2 regions of the Butyricicoccus intestinisimiae genome follow, and region 2 is predicted to be linked to the other one. Evidence: predicted binding sites of a transcription regulator. Region 2 holds the regulator's gene; the other holds the start of a gene.
The links. Region 2 encodes HrcA, which represses chaperone genes, less so after heat shock. Its sites were predicted from a motif close to TGTTAGCACTCNNNNNNNNNGAGTGCTAACA; they were not measured.

Region 1: clpB (ATP-dependent chaperone ClpB) is a predicted target of HrcA. The motif match lies at 7,522-7,552, and genes of this name have one in related genera.

Annotation. Positions count from the first base shown of each region.
Region 1 is NZ_JAHLQI010000009.1:15,172-25,135, forward strand. It holds gene KQI75_RS13645 (sensor histidine kinase) at 1-991, opposite strand, end outside; gene KQI75_RS12635 (response regulator transcription factor) at 988-1,668, opposite strand; gene KQI75_RS12640 (DUF1836 domain-containing protein) at 1,821-2,384, opposite strand; gene mgtE (magnesium transporter) at 2,601-3,980, shown strand; gene KQI75_RS12650 (SEL1-like repeat protein) at 4,029-4,424, opposite strand; gene clpB (ATP-dependent chaperone ClpB) at 4,782-7,397, opposite strand; gene mfd (transcription-repair coupling factor) at 8,043-9,964, opposite strand, start outside.
Region 2 is NZ_JAHLQI010000003.1:305,706-315,669, forward strand. It holds gene KQI75_RS07935 (hypothetical protein) at 161-619, shown strand; gene dnaJ (molecular chaperone DnaJ) at 582-1,736, opposite strand; gene dnaK (molecular chaperone DnaK) at 1,837-3,705, opposite strand; gene grpE (nucleotide exchange factor GrpE) at 3,750-4,307, opposite strand; gene hrcA (heat-inducible transcriptional repressor HrcA) at 4,318-5,364, opposite strand; gene KQI75_RS07960 (SDR family NAD(P)-dependent oxidoreductase) at 5,652-6,407, shown strand; tRNA gene KQI75_RS07965 (tRNA-Arg) at 6,481-6,557, opposite strand; gene KQI75_RS07970 (diacylglycerol/lipid kinase family protein) at 6,758-7,690, shown strand; gene KQI75_RS07975 (glycosyltransferase family 2 protein) at 7,821-8,798, shown strand; gene KQI75_RS07980 (GtrA family protein) at 8,813-9,244, shown strand; gene KQI75_RS07985 (glycosyltransferase family 39 protein) at 9,260-9,964, shown strand, end outside.

The DNA of each region.
Region 1 (9,964 bases), on a different contig from region 2:
CTTCATCAATGATAATATCACAGTACTCATTTTTTGCTTCTTCTGAATCGCTGATGCCGACGCGCAGGCCCTCGGCATATCCCTGAATCAAGGCGATCGGTGTCTTGAGATCATGCGAAATATTGATGATAAACTCTTTTCTCATGTCATCAATGCGCTGTTTTTCCTCAATTTCCCGCTGCAGCTGTTCATTCATCTGCTGCAGCTCATGAATTGACGATTCCAGATCCTTGGACATCTTATTCAGGCTGTCTCCCAGCTCGCCCAACTCATCATGGTATGTGCCGGTGTATTTTTTAGAAAAATCCAGACGTGTAATGGCACGTGCGAGCTGCGTCATTTCGGTAATCGGCCGCGTAAATTTTCCGCCGATAAAAAATCCCGCAACCAGACACGCAAACAGCGCCGCAAATCCGGAGATAATCAGAAATGCCAAATTGACCGACCGTTCTTCTTTGAGCGCGGTTGTCGGTATGCGCAGCAGCACCGTATCCTCATTTTGCAGCTTGCCCAGCAGCGCGATATACGCCACCTGCCCGTCCGAGTCCTGTAAACTGGAAAAGGTGTAGCCTTTCTTTTCCAATTCCTCGCTGTTATAGACATAAATCGTCTGTCTGAGCGGGTCTTCCATCACAAAATTGCGTCCGTTGCGGTCATGCTGATAAATGGTGTCATAAAGCGTCTGATCATACTGATTCAGGATACTGATTCGGATATTATTGTTTTTCTCCAAATGCTTCAGCTCATCCTCCAGCACCGTCACATCTCCGGTATAGCAGGCATTGATGTGCTGATAAACCTTGGTCAAATTTTGCTTTTTCTCCACCAGATAATACCGCTGAAAAAACAGCAGGTTGAGCAGAATAATCACAACAATATAAATCGCCGCCGTCAATGCCACACAGCTGAAAAATCGAAATTTTAACGTGTGTATACCGCGGTATCGCTTTCCGTTTTCCTCCTGCTGCGGACGGAACGCATGTGTTTTCACTGCTGTTCTCCCTCAAACCGGTAGCCAAAGCCGCGCACGGTCTCGATCATCTTGCCGCAGTCGCCCAGCTTGGCGCGCAGCTTTTTGACATGGGTATCTACCGTGCGCAAATCGCCAAAATAATCATATCCCCACACAGCATTCAGGATATTTTCACGGGAAACCGCAATGTTTTGATTGTTTTTGAAGTAAATGAGCAATTCATATTCCTTCGGCGTCAAATCGACCGTCTGTCCGGCGACACACACCTCACGGCGAATTTCATTGACAGACAGCTCGCCCGCCTGATACACGCCCTCGCTGCGCTGATGGCAGCGCTTTTCAATGGCGCGCACCCGCGCAGACAGCACAATCGGAGAAAACGGCTTGGTGATATAATCATCTGCGCCGAGGTCAAAGCCGAACACCTCGTCATTTTCCTCCGTGCGTGCCGTCAGCATCATAACCGGTACCTCCGTGTTTTTGCTGCGGATATGGCGCAGAACACTCCAGCCATCGTACACCGGCATCATCACGTCCAAAATAATCAGGTCAATGGAACCCAGCTTCTGGTCAATCAGTTCCATAGCCTGTCCGCCGTCCGCCGCCTGCAGGACGGTATACCCATCGCGGCGCAAAAAATCAGAAACCAAACGGCGGATTCGTTCTTCATCATCTGCTATCAAAATTGTGAACATATGGCATGCTCCTCTCTGAATACCCAAGTTATATTTTTATATTACGTTATTTGTGTGAACACAGTGTGACGATACTTGAAATTCCGCCGCTTTTTACAAAAAGTTCATAAAAAAATGCTTCTCTTTGTCGTGCGCAAAGAGAAGCATGCTGCTCATCGTTTTTTCTTGGTATCCGGAAGCTCAGGAAAGCATTCCTGTGTGATGGCGGAAGCAAGCGAGGTCAACGTATTGTTCAAATCCGCAATGGTCAGCAGCACAGACATCGCGGCCGCCGGTGTGCCGAGTTTCATATCATTGTCATGCACAATGGCATCAATGGAATCCATCAGCTGTGCATTGATGTTGGCTCTCCGCTCCAGCTGGGTGTGAAAGCAATTTTCCAAGCCCTTTTCTCCCGCGCCGCTCTGCTCTACGCCGTTCAAAATACGCTTAATCTGCGAAATGCTCAGCAGATTCTTAAGCGAATACACCGCCAGCATCTGTAAGATCTGTTCCCGCGAATATTTTTTGCCTTTAATGGGAGAAATCACGCCCGCCTTGCTGTAATTGTGAATCATGGTACGCGTCAGCGGTTCTTTTTCTCCATCTTCGCCCAAATGTTCGCTCATCAGCGCAATCACCTGATCCATATACAAATCCAGGGACGGAATGTCTTCCGGATGCAGCTGCTTCTGCTTTACGCTTTCCTGAATCAGTTTTCTAAAATCCTTACTCATGTCTGCACCCCTTATCATTCGCAATCTTTGGTAGTATCATAAACTATTTCGCAATAGAAATCAAGTTATTTCGTATTTTTCGCACGTGTTTCTTTGTTTCAAACACTATATCTTGTTCGAAACAAGAATGAAAAGTTTTTGTAAAAAGGGTTGCAAAGCAACGACCATCGTAGTATGCTTTTAAAAAATTAGCAACTTTTTAACGAGGTGATGTATATGCAGAACAAAAACTATCCAAAGGAAATTTTGTCCATCATCCGCAGCAACTCCGCACCGGCAGAGCTGAGGGAAAAGCTGTTAAACTATCACGAAAATGATCTGGCAGATGCACTGACCGCCCTGACGCCGGAAGAGCGTCAAAAGCTGTATCCCATACTGGGCATAGAGTATGTCGCAGAGATTTTTTCCTATTTTGACGATGCGGAACCGTATTTGAAGGAGTTGCCCAGCAAAGAAGCTGCAAAGGTCATCTCCAACATGGATTCCGACGATGCCGTAGACGCCTTGGACGATTTGGAGGAAGAAGACAAACGCAAAATCGTCAGCCATCTGGATGAAGATTCCGCCGAGGATGTCAGAATGCTGCTCTCGTACGATGAAGATGAAATCGGCAGCAGCATGACGACCAATTACATCTGTATTCGAAAGGGCATGACGATTCGGCAGGCCATGAAGGAACTCGTCAGGCAGGCAGGAGAAAACGACAATATTTCCATCTTATATGTTGTAGATGAGAGCGGCCGGTTTTACGGCGCCATCGACTTGAAGGATTTGATTATCGCTCGTTCTGAAGATTCACTGGAAAAACTCATCGTTCGTTCCTATCCGTATGTGACCGATCATGAGAAAATTTCAGCTTGTATTGACCAGATCGTGGATTACGCCGAACGTTCTCTCCCTGTGCTGAACAGCGACAAAGAACTGATTGGTATTATCACTGCATCGGATGTTGTAGAATTGGTTGACAACGAACTCGGCGATGACTACGCAAAATTGGGCGGCTTGACCGGAGAAGAAGATCTCAACGAAGGCGTTTGGGACAGCGTTCGAAAGCGGTTTCCCTGGCTCATTGCGCTGCTGTTTCTCGGCATGCTGGTGTCATCCGTTGTCGGCATGTTTGAGTCGGTTGTCGCTGTGCTGCCAATTGTCATTTGCTTCCAGTCGTTGGTTCTGGACATGGCAGGCAATGTCGGCACCCAGTCTCTGGCGGTCACCATTCGCGTGCTGATGGACGAAAATCTGACCGGCACCAAAAAGCTCCGTCTGCTGTTCAAGGAAATGCGTGTAGGTCTCATCAACGGCGCCCTGCTGGCTGTACTGACGCTGGTATCACTCGGCATCTATATCCACTTCTTTAAAGGATACGATTGGGGACAGGCCTTTCTGCTGTCCGGCTGTGTCGGCATTTCGCTCATTGTAGCGATGATTATTTCCAGCCTTGTGGGCACGGTAATTCCCATATTTTTCCATAAAATTCACATTGATCCGGCTGTGGCTTCCGGCCCGCTCATCACAACTGTCAACGATCTCGTTGCCGTGGTGACGTACTATGGACTCGCCATGATTTTCTTGATTGATGTCTTTCATCTGGCTTAGCGCTGCGGGCGCAACAAAAAAGAAACGGCACACGCGCCGTTTCTTTTTTTAATATGTCTGTAGTCTTTCCAGCTGTCGGCGTGCTGTTTCTCTCAGCTCGTCATCGCTGTCCTGTGTCGACAGGCGATAATATCTGCATGCCAGACCAATGTTTTGCGGCACGCCAATCCCATAGGCGTAGCAGTCCGCCATGTAGTGCTGTGCCGTCGTGCAGCCGCCCTGTGCTGCCAAATGCAGAAATCCAATCCCCTTTTCCAAACTCGCCGGAAGGCCGCTGTTTCCATAGATGTACGCCAAGCTCATGTATTCCATCGCATCGACGTCCTGTTCCTGCTGTATTTTCTCCCAGATCGTTTTCAGACGTTTGTTTCCTGATTTTTCGACATCATCCTCTACCGCATCCATCGGTATGCGGAATTGTTCGCCCGGATTTATATGCTTCATATGTTCGATCCCCCGCAACACATTTCTGATTTATCTTTTTCCGTGCTTTTTTCTGTGCTTTTTTGCACTTTTCATATGATAGAACGCCTTTTCCTTTTTGTCAAGTTATTCTCAATCTTTTTCTTGTTATAAATCGAAATATTCCTCATTTTCTCCATATTTATCGCATATATCTCTTGTTTTTTATTTCATTTTATCTAATATATACAATCCGCTTTCTCACATTGTTTATTTTTTATCATACATATTGACATATATTCCAAAGAATACAGCAAAAAAGCAGCCCTGTTTTCACAGGACTGCATTTTTAACAATATACGACATTATTTTCCCTGCATCCATGTGCAGATTTTCCGATTACTCCGACACAACGGATACCGGTGTGACTGTCAATTCGCCATTCTGGTAATCAACAACCAGCTTTGTGCCCTCAGACAGATCACCCGCAATAATCGTTCTGCCAAGCAGTGTCTCCACATTGCGCTGCAAGAATCTCTTGAGCGGACGAGCGCCGTAAACCGGATCGTAGCCGTTATCAATGACATACTGCTTTGCGGCATCGGTCAGTTCTACCGACAGCTGCTTGTCTTCCAGACGCTTGCTCAGAGCCTGAATCAGCAGGTCAATGATACCCGTAATATTCTCCTTGGTCAGCGGCTTGTAGAATACAATCTCATCCAGACGGTTGAGGAATTCCGGACGGAACGAGCGGCGCAGCAGTTCATGTACCTGCTGTTTTGCATCCTCACGGATTTCACCATCTGCGCCGATGCCATCGAGCAGAACAGACGAACCCAGATTAGAAGTCAGAATGATAATGGTGTTCTTGAAGTCCACGGTACGACCCTGCGAGTCGGTGATACGACCGTCATCCAGTACCTGCAGCAGGACGTTGAATACATCCGGATGTGCCTTTTCGACTTCATCGAACAGAACAACCGAGTACGGCTTTCTGCGAACCGCTTCGGTCAGCTGGCCGCCTTCTTCGTATCCGACATATCCCGGAGGTGCGCCAATCAGACGAGAGACGGAGTATTTTTCCATATACTCAGACATATCAATGCGAACCAGATTCTTTTCATCGTCAAACAGCGTAGCTGCCAGCGTCTTTGCCAGCTCGGTCTTGCCGACACCGGTTGGGCCGAGGAACAGGAACGAACCAATCGGACGATTCGGGTCCTGAATGCCTGCGCGGGAACGCAGAATCGCTTCGGATACACGCTTCACCGCTTCATCCTGACCAATGACACGCTTGTGCAGGGTGTCTTCCAAATGCAGCAGCTTCTCGCGCTCACCCTCCATCAGACGGGCAACCGGAATGCCGGTCCAACGCTCGATAATGCGGGCAATTTCTTCATCGGTGACCTTATCACGCAGCAGGGTGTGCTTGCCCTCTGCCTGCTCGGCCTTTGCTTCTTCCTCTTCCAGCTGCTTTTTCAGTTCCGGCAGCCGGCCGTATTTGAGTTCCGCAGCCTTGTTGAGGTCATATCGTTCTTCTGCGCGTTCGATATCTGCATTTAACTGCTCAATATCTGCACGCAGCTTCTGTACCTTGCCAATGGCATTCTTTTCGTTGTCCCAGCGCGCCTTCATCGAATTGAACTGCTCGCGCATCTCTGCCAATTCCTTCTGAATTTCTGCCAGATGCTCCTTGGACAGCTTGTCATCCTCTTTCTTGAGGGCTGCTTCTTCGATTTCGTGCTGAATGATTTTGCGCTGAATAACATCCAACTCGGTCGGCATGGAGTCAATTTCCGTGCGAATCATTGCACACGCTTCATCGACCAGATCAATCGCCTTATCCGGCAGGAATCTGTCGGTAATGTACCGATTGGACAGTGTAGCGGCTGCAATCAGCGCAGAATCTTGAATCTTTACGCCGTGATAGACTTCATAGCGTTCCTTCAGACCACGCAGAATCGCAATGGTATCTTCCACTGTCGGCTCACCGACCATGACGGTCTGGAAACGACGTTCCAGTGCCGGATCCTTTTCGATATACTGGCGATACTCGTTCAGTGTCGTTGCACCGATACAGTGCAGCTCGCCGCGTGCCAGCATCGGCTTTAACAGGTTGCCGGCGTCCATGGCGCCGTCTGTTTTGCCTGCGCCGACAATGGTATGCAGCTCATCAATGAACAGAATGATATGGCCTTCGCTCTTTTTGACTTCATTCAGAACCGCCTTCAGACGTTCCTCAAATTCGCCGCGGTACTTCGCACCGGCGACCAACGAGCCCATATCCAGCGAGAAAATGGTCTTGTCTTTCAGCGTACCCGGCACGTCACCGCGCACAATACGCTGTGCCAGACCCTCTGCAATGGCGGTCTTGCCGACGCCCGGTTCACCGATCAGAACCGGATTGTTCTTGGTTTTACGAGACAAAATCCGAATGACATTACGAATCTCATCATCTCGGCCGATGACCGGATCCATCTTTTTCTGGCGAGCCTGCTCGACCAAATCCGTGCCGTATTTCTTCAGCGCATCATAGGTGTCCTCCGGAGAATCCGTTGTCACGCGCTGATTGCCGCGCACAGAGGACAAAGCCTGCAAGAAATTATTTTTCTGGATGCCAAACGTGCGGAACAGATCACGAACAGAACCGGAAGCCGTGTCGATCAGCGCAAGGAACAAATGCTCCACCGAAACAAAATCGTCCTTCATCTGCTCTGCGGCATGTTCTGCCTCATTCAAGGTTTTTTGCAAATCCGAGGTGACGTACATGCGGCTGGCATCGCGTCCGCCGGATACACGCGGCAGCTTTTCCACTGCCTGACGCGTCTGTCTTTCGAGATTATTCGGGTCAATGCCCATTTTTGTCATAAGCTGGGCAATCAATCCGCCGTCCTGATGCAGCAGGGCGAGCAGCAAATGCTCCTGTCCCATCTCTGCATTGCCATACTCATTGTACAGCGCATTTGCATCTTGGATTGCTTCCAGAGATTTTTGCGTAAATTTTTGTGCATTCATGGTGTTACCTCCCTTGGCCGGACTGTGTATCATATGTGACACATCGTCTTTAGATTTCCTAACACCTGCATTATAGTTCCGTCTAAAAGGAAATGCAATAGCATAGTTGTTACAAGTTTGTTAATTTTAGCACTCAGCATACGAGAGTGCTAATTCCTGACAAAGCAGCTCTGATTCGTCAGGCGCGCAGTTCGCACCGGCTTCTTGGCTCTCCCTTTGGGAGAGACTAGTTAAATTGCGCGATACAAAAGCCTTCCTCTCTGAGGAAGGTGGCACGGCGCAAGCCGTGACGGAAGGAGCAACACGCGGACAGGTCTGCATCAGGGCAATTCTGATTCGTCAGGCGCGCAGTTCGCACCGGCTTCTCGGCTCTCCCTTTGGGAGAGACTAGTTAAATTGCGCGATACAAAAGCCTTCCTCTCTGAGGAAGGTGGCACGGCGCGAGCCGTGACGGAAGGAGCAACACGCGGACAGGTCTGCATCAGGGCAATTCTGATTTATTCAGCGTGCGCAGTTCGCACCTGCTTCTCGACTCTCCCAGAGGGAGAGACGAGTTAAATTGTGCGAAAAACAACCGTGCCAGCTTCGTTTATCACGAAGTCGACACGGTTTGTATACTAATAGTATAATATTTGTTGCTTTATATTATTTGTTTTCTTGCATTTTTTCTCCGAGCTGCGTATACAGCATGACAAGCTCCTGCGCCATCTCAAGCGGGCGTTCCTTTGGATTCAGGCGCAGCGACAGATATGGTTCTTCGCCTGCGTTGAGCAGCAAACGGCCTTTGTACTTCTGCATGCCGCACAGTGCCGCCATGCGGCGCAGATCCGTGCCGTCTTTCGCCCAAGTCAGATAGATTCTGCCGTCCTTCTGACGAATGTCCATGATGTCCTGCACGGCAGCGCGGGCGCGCAGCAGCGCAATATCACACAGCGCAACTGCCGATGCCGGCGGCTCGCCAAAGCGGTCAATCATCTCATCCAGCAGGTCTGCTCGTTCTTCCTCTGTATGAATCGCAGCAATGCGGCGATATAAGTCCACGCGCTGACCGGAATCCTCGACATATTTCTCCGGCAAATTGGCATTGACCAGCAGCTCCACCGTGCAATCGGTGCTGGAACGCGGCTTTTCGCCCTTTTCCTCCAAAACCGCTTCTTCGAGCAGCTTCAAATACAAATCATAGCCGACATTCATCAAATGTCCCGACTGCTCTGCGCCGAGCACATTGCCCGCACCGCGAATCTCCAAATCTCGCATGGCAATCTTGAAACCGGAGCCAAATTCTGCAAATTCCCGCACCGCATTCAAGCGCTTTTGCGAAATATCCGACAGTGTTTTTCCGCGCTGGAACGTAAAATATGCAAACGCATGCCGCGCCGAGCGACCGACACGGCCGCGCAGCTGATGCAGCTGAGACAAGCCCATATGATCGGCGTCCTCGATAATCAGCGTATTGGCATTCGCAATGTCAATACCTGTCTCAATAATTGTCGTGCACACAAGCACATCAATGTCGCCGTCACTCATGCGCGTCATGATGCGCGACAGCTCCCGCTGGCTCATCTTGCCGTGCGCCACCGCAATTTCTGCATCCGGCAGCATTTTTTTGAGTTTTGCCGCACACGTGTCAATGGAACTGACCTCATTGTGCAGATAATAGGTCTGTCCGCCGCGGTAAAATTCCCGCCGCATGGCTTCCGCAATGACACCGGCATCGTACTCCATCACATAGGTCTGTACCGGATGCCGATCCTGCGGCGGCTCCTCGAGTACAGACATATCACGAATGCCGGACAGCGCCATGTTCAGCGTGCGCGGAATCGGCGTTGCGGACAGCGTGAGCACATCCACCTGCCGCGCCATTTCTTTGAGTTTTTCTTTGTGTGATACGCCAAACCGCTGTTCTTCGTCAATAATCAGCAAGCCCAAATCCTTAAATTTCATGCTCTTGTTAAACAGCTTATGCGTGCCAATGAGCAGGTCTATCTGTCCGGTTTTGACTTTTTCCAGAATGATTTTCTGCTCTTTGGCTGTTTTAAAGCGGCTGAGCATTTCAATCTTGACCGGCCATCCGGAAAAACGAGCCATGCAGGTCAGATAATGCTGGCGTGCCAAAACCGTCGTCGGCACAAGAATTGCCGCCTGCTTGCCGCCGAGCACACACTTCATGACCGCACGCAGCGCGACTTCGGTTTTGCCAAAGCCGACATCGCCGCACAACAAGCGATCCATGGGGCGTTCGGATTCCATATCCTGCTTGATTTCCTGTACACAGCGCAGCTGATCCTCGGTTTCCTCATGTTCGAACGCCGATTCAAATTCATGCTGCCAGCTGTCATCCTTTTGAAAGGCATAGCCGCGTTTGCGCTCGCGCTCTGCATACAGCGCAATCAGATTGACTGCCAGCTCTTTGACTGCAGCCTTTGCCTTGCTGCGTGTTTTCTGCCATTCAGCACCGCCCAGTTTGTTGAGCCGCACGCGGCCGCTTTCCGCCGCGTCCGAACCCGCACCGATGTATTTGGAAATCAAATCCAAACTGGTCGCCGGAACATACAGAAAATCCGTAC
Region 2 (9,964 bases):
CTCTCCCTTTGGGAGAGCTGGCATTTGCAGGGCAAATGACTGAGAGGGCAACACGTTGACAAATTCGTATCAGGATAAATCTTCAAAAACATGCTGACTGGTATTAGCCCTCTCTGTCGCTGCGCGACATCTCTCCCAAGGGGAGAGACAAGTTTGGTCTGTGCGTAAAACCAAAGCCTTCCTCTTTGAGGAAGGTGGCACGGCGCAAGCCGTGACGGAAGGAGCAGCACGCGAGCAAGTCCGTATGCAAATAACTTGGTTCGTCAAGCGTACAGTTCGCACCGGCTTCTTGGCTCTCCCTTTGGGAGAGCTGGCATTTGCAGGGCAAATGACTGAGAGGGCAGCGCACAGGCAGGTTCGTGTCAGGGCGAATTTGAAAAACTATGTCAGCTGGTATTTGCCCTCTCTGTCGCTGCGCGACATCTCTCCCAAAGGGAGAGACAAGTTTGGTCTGTGCGTAAGAGGGAGCCCGCCCTCTCTGTCGCTGCTCGACATCTCTCCCAAGGGGAGAGACAAGATAAAAATACGCACAAAAAAACTCCCTTTCGGGAGTTTTTTGCGTTCTATTCAGATATTACTCTTTACTTCTTGCCGAACAGATTTTTCATCTTGTCCTTGAACGAGCGGCGATTGGGGTGGTTCTGCGGATTGTCGCTTTCTTCCAGCTTACGCAGCAGTTCCTTCTGGCTCTCGGTCAGATTCTTCGGCACTTCCAGCGTCACCTTGACGAACTGATCGCCGCGGCCGCGGCCGTTGACTGCCTGAATGCCCTTGCCGCGCATACGGAACACGGTGCCCGGCTGCGTGCCTGCCGGCATGGTATACTCTACCTTGCCGTCGATAGTCGGAACAATCAGCTTATCGCCCAGACAAGCCTGTGCATAGGAAATCGGCACCTCACACCATACATCATAGCCATCGCGCTGGAACAGCGGATGCGGACGAATGGCAACCGTAATGATAACATCGCCGTTCGGGCCGCCGTTGACGCCGGCACCGCCCTGTCCGCGCAGTGCAATGCTCTGGCCTTCGTCGATGCCCGCCGGAATCTTAACTTCCAGCGTGCGAGCACGGCGCTCCTGACCGGTGCCGCGGCACTTCTTACACGGCTTGCGGATAATCTTGCCGGTGCCATGACAATTCGGACACGGTCCGGTAGACGAGAACGCGCCGAATGGCGTTCTCTGCGTCTGCTGCACAGTACCGGAACCATGACAATTCGAACAGGTCTCCGGTGTATAGCCCTTTTCTGCGCCGGTGCCGCCGCACTCGGTGCACTTTTCCGTGCGCTCAATCTGAATCTTCTTTTCACAGCCAAATGCCGCTTCTTCAAAGCTAAGCATCACGGTACGGCGAATGGACTCACCCTGACGCGGTGCATTGGCGCGATTGGTGCGGGAAGAACCGCCGCCGAAGCCGCCGCCAAAGAAGCTTCCGAAAATATCGCCCAGATCAACGTCTTGGAAGCCGCCAAAGCCTGCGCCTCCCTGTCCTGCTCCATAATTCGGGTCTACGCCCGCAAAGCCGAACTGATCGTAACGGGAACGCTTCTCGGAGTCCGACAATACCTCATAGGCCTCGCCGATTTCCTTGAACTTTTCCGCAGCTTCCGGATTATCCTTATTTAAATCAGGATGGTACTTTCTTGCCAGCTTGCGGTATGCCTTCTTGATTTCGTCATCCGTGGCTCCCTTGCTGACACCAAGCACCTCATAATAATCTCTTTTATCAGCCATATGTCATGACCCTCCTTATGGGGGTATAAAAATAGAAAGATACAGAGGGCAAGGCAGGTCGTTTTGCCAACCTGCCTGCCCCTGTATTTTTTATTGCATCTTACTTGTTGTCGTCAGAAACGTCCTTGAAATCAGCATCGTAATACTGCTCGCCGTTTGCACCGGTCTGCTGACCGCCCTGTGCGCCGCCAGCGAAGTTGTTCGGGTCAAAGCCCTGACCCTGTGCGCCCTGCGGATTTGCCTGCTGGTAAATCTTGCCGGAAACTTCCTGGAACTTTGCAGTCAGGCTGTCTGCTGCTGCCTTAATCATGTCGGTATCCGTGCCCTTCAGAGCCTCGTTTACCTTTTCGATTTCAGCCTCAATGGCAGACTTATCTGCTGCGTCAATCTTGTCGCCCAGCTCATCCAGCGTGCTCTTGCACTGGAATGCCAGCTGCTCTGCGTTGTTGCGAATCTCTACGGATTCCTTGCGCTTCTTATCTTCCTCAGCAAACTTCTCAGCATCCTCAACTGCCTTGTTGATTTCATCATCAGACAGGTTGGTGGAAGCAGTGATGGTAATCTTCTGCTCCTTGCCGGTGCCCAGATCCTTTGCGGATACGTTTACAATGCCGTTTGCATCAATATCGAAGGTAACCTCGATCTGCGGAACACCGCGGCGTGCCGGAGCAATGCCGTCCAGCGTGAAGCGGCCCAGTGTCTTGTTGTCGGCAGCCATTTCGCGCTCGCCCTGCAGAACGTGAATCTCTACAGACGGCTGGTTGTCAGCTGCGGTGGAGAATACCTGGCTCTTCTTGGTCGGGATGGTGGTGTTGCGCTCGATCAGCTTGGTGCATACACCGCCGAGGGTCTCAATGCCCAGAGACAGCGGAGCTACGTCCAGCAGCAGGACATCCTTGACCTCGCCGCCAAGTACGCCGCCCTGAATAGCTGCGCCGACAGCTACGCACTCATCCGGGTTGATGCCCTTGAATGCATCCTTGCCGGTGATGGACTTAACAGCTTCCTGTACAGCCGGAATACGGGTGGAACCGCCGACCAGCAGAATCTTGGACAGCTCGCCTGCGGACAGACCAGCGTCACTCAGTGCCTGGTTAACCGGGCCCATGGTAGCCTGAACCAGATCGCGGGTCAGTTCGTTGAACTTAGCACGGCTCAGGGTCAGTTCCAGATGCTTCGGGCCGGTAGCATCAGCCGTGATGTACGGCTGAGAAATGGTGGTGGTGTTCAGACCGGACAGCTCAATCTTTGCCTTCTCAGCAGCTTCCTTCAGGCGCTGCATAGCCATCTTGTCGTTGCGCAGGTCAATGCCGTTTGCGTTCTGGAACTCAGAAGCCATCCAGTCGATGATGCGCTGGTCAAAGTCATCGCCGCCGAGGTGGTTGTTGCCTGCGGTAGCCAGTACTTCTACAACGCCGTCGCCGATTTCCAGAATGGAAACATCGAACGTGCCGCCGCCCAGATCGTATACCATGATCTTCTGCTCATTTTCCTTATCTACGCCGTATGCCAGTGCTGCGGCAGTCGGCTCGTTGATGATACGCTGTACATTCAGGCCAGCGATCTTACCAGCATCCTTAGTTGCCTGACGCTGTGCGTCGGTGAAGTAAGCCGGTACGGTGATAACTGCATCGGTTACCGGAGAACCGATATATGCTTCTGCATCAGCCTTCAGCTTCTGCAGGATCATTGCGGAAACTTCCTGCGGGGAATACTGCTTGCCGTCAATCGTAACGCGGTAGTCAGAACCCATGTGACGCTTGATGGAAATGATGGTGCGCTCTGCGTTGGTAACAGCCTGGTTCTTTGCGGTCTGGCCAACAATGCGCTCGCCCTGCTTGTTGAATGCAACGACAGACGGCGTGGTTCTTGCACCCTCGCTGTTCGGGATGACAACGGCTTCGCCGCCCTCCATAACTGCAACACAGGAATTGGTAGTACCCAAATCAATACCGATAATCTTGCCCATGATATGTTCCTCCTATATCAAAGATAATATTTTACAAAGATAAATTAGTTTGCGACCTTGACCATTGCGGTGCGGATGATTTTGTCACCGTGGCGGAAGCCCTTCTGGAAGCACTCTGCGATGCAGTTCTCTCCCAGCGACTCATCCTCCATGTGCATCACTGCATTGTGAACGGTCGGGTCAAATTCCGTGCCCGGCTCTGCGGAGATAATCTCCACGCCGAGCGAGTCCAGTGCGGATTCAAACTGCCGTGCAGTCATTTCCACACCCTTTTTATATTCCGTATCTTCGGTTTCCTGTGCAAGGGCACGTTCCAAGTTATCGTAAATCGGTAAAATGGCACTCAGCGCCTTGCCGGTTGCCTCAGAGCGGATCATGTCGCGCTCTTTTGCGACGCGCTTGCGGTAGTTATCATATTCAGCTGCCATGCGCATATAGCGGTCATTCAGCTCATCCAGCTGCTTCTGCAGCTTTTCTTCTGCTGTTTCCTCTGGCGCTTTTGTATCTTCAGCAGCCTGTTCCGCGGTACCCTTCGCTGCCGCCTCTTCGGCTGCAGTGTTTTCCTGCTCTGCGGTCTCCTGCTTGTTCTCGTTGGTATTCATGGTCTTCCTCCTATTGTTCGTCATCAAAGAATGTCTCCGAGATCAATCGGTTCAGACCCTTGGAGAACAGCGCGAGTCTCGCAGAGAGCTTTGCGTAATCCATACGGGTCGGACCCACAATGCCGATTAAGCCGCGTCCCATACTGCCGATGTTGTAGGTCGCATAGACCATGCTGGCAGTTTGCAGCGGGCCATCGGTGCCGTTTTCCGGACCGATTGTGATGCGCACGCCGTCGATATCGCGGGTAAACGTGCGAAGCGCCGGCACGTGGCTTTCATCCGAGATATAATCCAGAAGCTCCTGCGCCTTGTGGGCGTCCTGATATTCCGGATACGCCAGCAGCTTGGAAGCACCCTGTAAGAATATCTTCTGGCTGCTGAACTCCTCGATGACCTCATCCAGGAACTGGGAAACCAGCTCCAGCAGGGCGGTCACACCGGCTGCCCGACGGACAATATCAAATCTCTGCGGGGTAATCGCATCAATGGGGATATTGGTCAGCGTCTGATTGAGCACATACGTCAGCAGCTCGGCTTCCTCTGCCGTGACCGGCGTTGCGGTGCGCAGCATTTTGTTTTTGACCACGCCGCTGTCTGTGACGACGACGATGACAAAATCCAGCGGACTGACGGCGATGATCTGGAACTTTCGAATCGTCACACGCTGCATATACGGTGTAACGGCGAGCGTTGTGTAGTCGGTCAGGTTCGAGATCAGCTTACCGGCCTCTGAAACCATGCGGTCAAGTTCTTTGACTTTGAGCTTCATGACCGAATTGATGCGGTCTACATCCGCCACGCTCAAATCGGTTCGTCCCATCAGCTCATCGACGTACAGCCGGTAGCCTGCCGGGGACGGGATGCGTCCGGCGGAGGTATGCGGTTTTTCAAGATAGCCCATTTCTTCCAGCTCACTCATCTCATTGCGGATGGTGGCGGAGGAGAATCGAAGCTCCGGACGGCTTGCGAGCGCCTTGGAGCCAACCGGCTCCGCCGTGCGGATATAGTCATTGATGACAGTTTTTAAAATCAATTTCTTTCGTGCGGATAGCTCCACGGTCTCCACCTCCTGAAGTGCTCCGGGTGCCTTGGCACTGTCTTGTTTCGAGTGTTAGCACTCAACCTCTCTGAGTGCTAAATATAAGATAGCACCCTGTTTTCCCGTTGTCAAGAAAAAGCGCCATTTTTTCTGTGAATAATTTGTGAATTCCCTATATGGCGAAATATTGACTGTTTTGCACATAGTTTTGCACCGTTTTTTCGTCAAATATACAGCCGATGCACATCGTTCTCATTTATGCTATACTGATAGCAGAATTTGATTCTCGAAAGAAGGGATTGCTCATGAAAACAGCACTGATTACCGGTGCATCCTCCGGCATCGGGCGCGATATTGCGCGCGAGCTGAGCCGGCAGGGCTGGCGCCTGCTGCTTGCAGCCCGCCGCCGCGACCGTCTGGAAGCACTCGCCAAAGAATTACAGACGCCGTGCCGCATTTATGTCTGCGATGTCTCGAAAAAAGAAAATTGTATCTGGCTGCACGAGCAGACCCGCGCACAGGGTGTCTCTTTGCTCGTCAATGCGGCGGGATTTGGTCTGTTCGGCAATTTCAGCTCCACAGAGCTTAACCGCGAGCTGGAAATGATTGACGTCAACATCCGCGCGGTGCATATTTTAACCAAGCTGTTTTTGCGCGATTTCATCAAGCAGGATGCCGGTGCCATCTTAAACGTCGCTTCCTCTGCCGGTTTTTTGGCGGGTCCGATGCTGTCTACCTATTATGCATCCAAAAACTATGTGGTTCGCCTGAGCGAAGCGATTTATGAAGAACTGCGTGCCTCCGGCAGCCATGTCACCATCAGCTGCCTGTGTCCCGGCCCCGTTGACACGGAATTCAATGCCGCCGCAGGCATCAGCAAATTTTCGGTCAAGGCAATGAACAGCCGCCGCGTCGCGCGCATCGCCGTGCGCCAGACGCTCGCCGGAAAGCTGCTCATCCTTCCGGGCATCTCCACCAAGCTCAGCACGGCATTGTCTCGCTTCGTGCCGGAAAAGCCGCTGCTGCGCATGGTACACGGCATTCAAAAGGGAAAGCAATAACCCTATCCTGACGCACCGCGCAAACGGCACACCTGACGAAAAAGCCCGAAGGCAGAATACCTTCGGGCTTTTCTGGTGTCCCTGAGAGGAGTCGAACCTCCGGCCTGCCGCTTAGGAGGCGGCTGCTCTATCCAACTGAGCTACAGAGACATACATATATATCGCGTAAACACAATATATAGTATATATGATTGCCGGCCAAATTGCAAGCAGATGCCGCCTTCTGCGTTTGGATTGTTCAGGATATGTTTACAAGAGGGCATTGCATTACGGCGAAAAAAGCATTATGATAATGAGATGAACCAAACCGTCGCGGTTTGGTCGCTATGTACGTCAGAGGAGGCACCGCGATGCTCACAGAGAAAAAGCAAAGCCTGATGCTCGTCATCAATCCGACAGCAGGCAAAAATCAGGCGCGGGACAACCTGTTTCCGCTCACCAATTACTTTTTTACGCACAACTACCACGTGACGGTGTTTCCGACACAGGCCAAAGGAGACGCCTGCAACTACGTTGCGGAGTATGCGACGCAATACGATGCCCTCGTCTGCGTCGGCGGCGACGGCACATTAAACGAAGTTGTCACCGGACTGATGATGTGTCCGGCGGACAAACGGCCGCGTCTCGGATACATCCCCGGCGGCTCCACCAACGACTTCGCCAACACGCTCGGCATCAGCAGCGTCATGGAGGAAGCTGCCGAACAGTTTTGCTCCGGCAAACCGTTTTGCTGTGACATCGGCAAGTTTAACGGCAGATATTTCACGTATGTCGCCGCCTTCGGTCTGTTTACCGAGGTCTCCTATGAAACGCCGCAGCCGCTCAAAAATGCGCTCGGTCACGCCGCGTATCTGCTGGAGGGCGCCAAGTCGCTGACCTCTATCAAGAGCTACGCGCTCAAGGTACGCTGCGATGAGGAAGAAATCAACGGCAAATTTATTTATGGTCAGCTGTCCAATTCGACCTCTATCGGCGGTATTTTGAACATCACCCGCACCGGCGTTCAGCTGGACGATGGTTTGTTCGAGGTCATTCTCATTCACATGCCAGAAAATTTATTGGAGCTGAACGACATTGTTGCCAGCCTGATGTCGCAGAAGCTGGCGGAATGCAAGTATATCTTTTTCCGCCGTGCAAAATCCGTAACCGTGCAGGCGGACAGTCCGCTTCCTTGGACGCTGGACGGCGAAGCGGGCGGCAGCTTTACCTATTCCCAGGCGGAAATCATTCCGGGCGCCGTAACATTCAATCTGGATTTGCCGGGCAACAAGCCAGAGATATAAAATATAACAGAATCTGACAGGATGCAGCGTGCTGCATCCTGTTTTTGTGTGCAGGCTGCTCGTTGTCAGCCGCATAGCACTGTGCTATACTTAAACAGATAATCTATGTGAAAAGATCGTGAGGCATTTTATGGAAAACAAACCGCTATTATGGATCGTGATTCCCTGCTATAATGAAGAAGCTGTTCTGCCGGTCACCGCACCGCTGTTTTTAAACAAAATCAACAGCCTTGCCGCGGCCGGAAAAATCAGTGACCAGAGCCGCATCTGCTTCGTCAACGACGGCTCCAAAGACAGCACTTGGCAGCTCATCTGTGATTTTGCACGCAAGGACCCGCATTATATCGGCATCAGCCAGAGCCGCAACCGCGGCCATCAGAACGCCGTTCTCGCCGGTCTGATGGAGGCCAAGGACAAGTGCGACATTACCATTTCGATTGACTGCGACGGTCAGGACGACATCAACGCGATGGATCGCATGGTCGACGAATACCTGAAGGGTGCCGAGGTCGTGTACGGCGTGCGCTCCAAGCGCAAAACAGACACCTTCTTCAAACGGTTTACCGCCGAGGGCTTTTATCATGTCATGAATGCCATGGGCGCAGAGGTCGTATTCAATCATGCGGATTACCGTCTGATCAGCACACGCGTATTGGAAAGCTTTGCGGATTTCCGCGAGGTCAACATCTTCCTGCGCGGCATGGTTCCACTGGTCGGTTTTCCGAGCGCCAAGGTCTATTACGAACGCGCCGAGCGCATCGCAGGCGAAAGCCATTATCCGCTGCGCAAAATGCTTGCGCTCGCGTTTGACGGCATCACCAGCCTGTCCGTCAAGCCCATCCGCATGATTGCCGGTCTGGGCGCTATTGTGAGTCTCATCAGCTTTATCGGCGTCATTTGGGCGATTGTGCAGGCCATTCTCGGCCATTCGGTTGCCGGCTGGGCATCTACTACCTGTATCGTCTGCTTTGTCGGCGGCATTCAGTTGATTTCCCTCGGTGTCATCGGCGAATACATCGGAAAAATCTATATGGAATCCAAGCACCGTCCGCGCTATATCATCAGCGAGCGCACTTGGGCACCGTATGAACGCCATTACCGCGGCTGATAGGAGGAATCTCTTTGCACAACCTGATCACTACCCTGCGCACGCAGTTTTTTGACGCCAAGCTAATAAAATTTGTGCTTGTCGGTGTCGTCAACACCTTGGTCGGCATGGCAATCATGTTCGGCTTATACAACCTCGCCGGATGCAGCTACTGGGTGTCCTCTGCCGCAAACTATATTTTGACGAGTATTTTGAGTTATATTCTCAACAAAACCTTTACGTTTGGCAACAAAGACAACGTTGGTTCCACCGCTGTGCGCTTCGCATTGAACATCGCGGTGTGCTATCTGCTCGCCTATGGCATCGCCAAGCCGGCGGTCAATTGGATGCTGTCCGGCGCATCGGTTTCCCTGCGCGACAACTGCTCGATGTTCGCCGGCATGGTATTGTTCACCGGCTTCAACTATATCGGCCAGCGCTTTTTTGCCTTTCGAGAAACCAAGTAACAAGGAGGTTCCCGCATGACATGTTTTGGCACCGGCCTGCGCAAGCTGTTTTTTGTATGCGTGATTGCCGCTTTCGGTGTGATTGCCGTGAGCAGCGGTTTTGGGTTGGGCATTTTGCTCGCCGCGCTCGCACTCATCGCGCCATACAAATGTAAAATCCCGCATTTTCTGCCGCTTTTGCTCATCCTCAGCACACTCGTGCACGTGATTGCTGTTTTTGCCGTACAGACACCGCTGGAATCTGATTTTGCCATGCTGTATCAGGCAGCACAAAAAGCAGCTGCCGGAGATTTCAGCTTTCAGCATCACGGATATTTTTACCGTTGGGCATATCAGACCGGTTTTGTCCTGTGGGAAGCCGTCATTTTGCGCGTCACCGGCAGCATGGCCGTCATCAAGCTCATCAACGCCCTGTTTTTATCCGGCATCAACGGCTTGATTTATCTGCTTGCCCGCCGGTTTGTTGAGGAACGCGCGGCACAGGCAGCTGCTCTGCTCTATCTCGTGACGCTGTTCCCCACCCTGATGACCTGCGTGCTGACCAATCAGCACATATCCGCGTTCTTTCTGCTGCTCGCCGTGTATGTTTTGACCGGCGGCGGAGACCGCGCCTTTTGCGTGCGGCGGGCACTGTCGGCAGGCTTTTGTCTGTTCATCGGCAATCTCATGCGACCGGAAGGCATTGTCATTCTCGCCGGCTTATTCGGCACCGCACTTTTT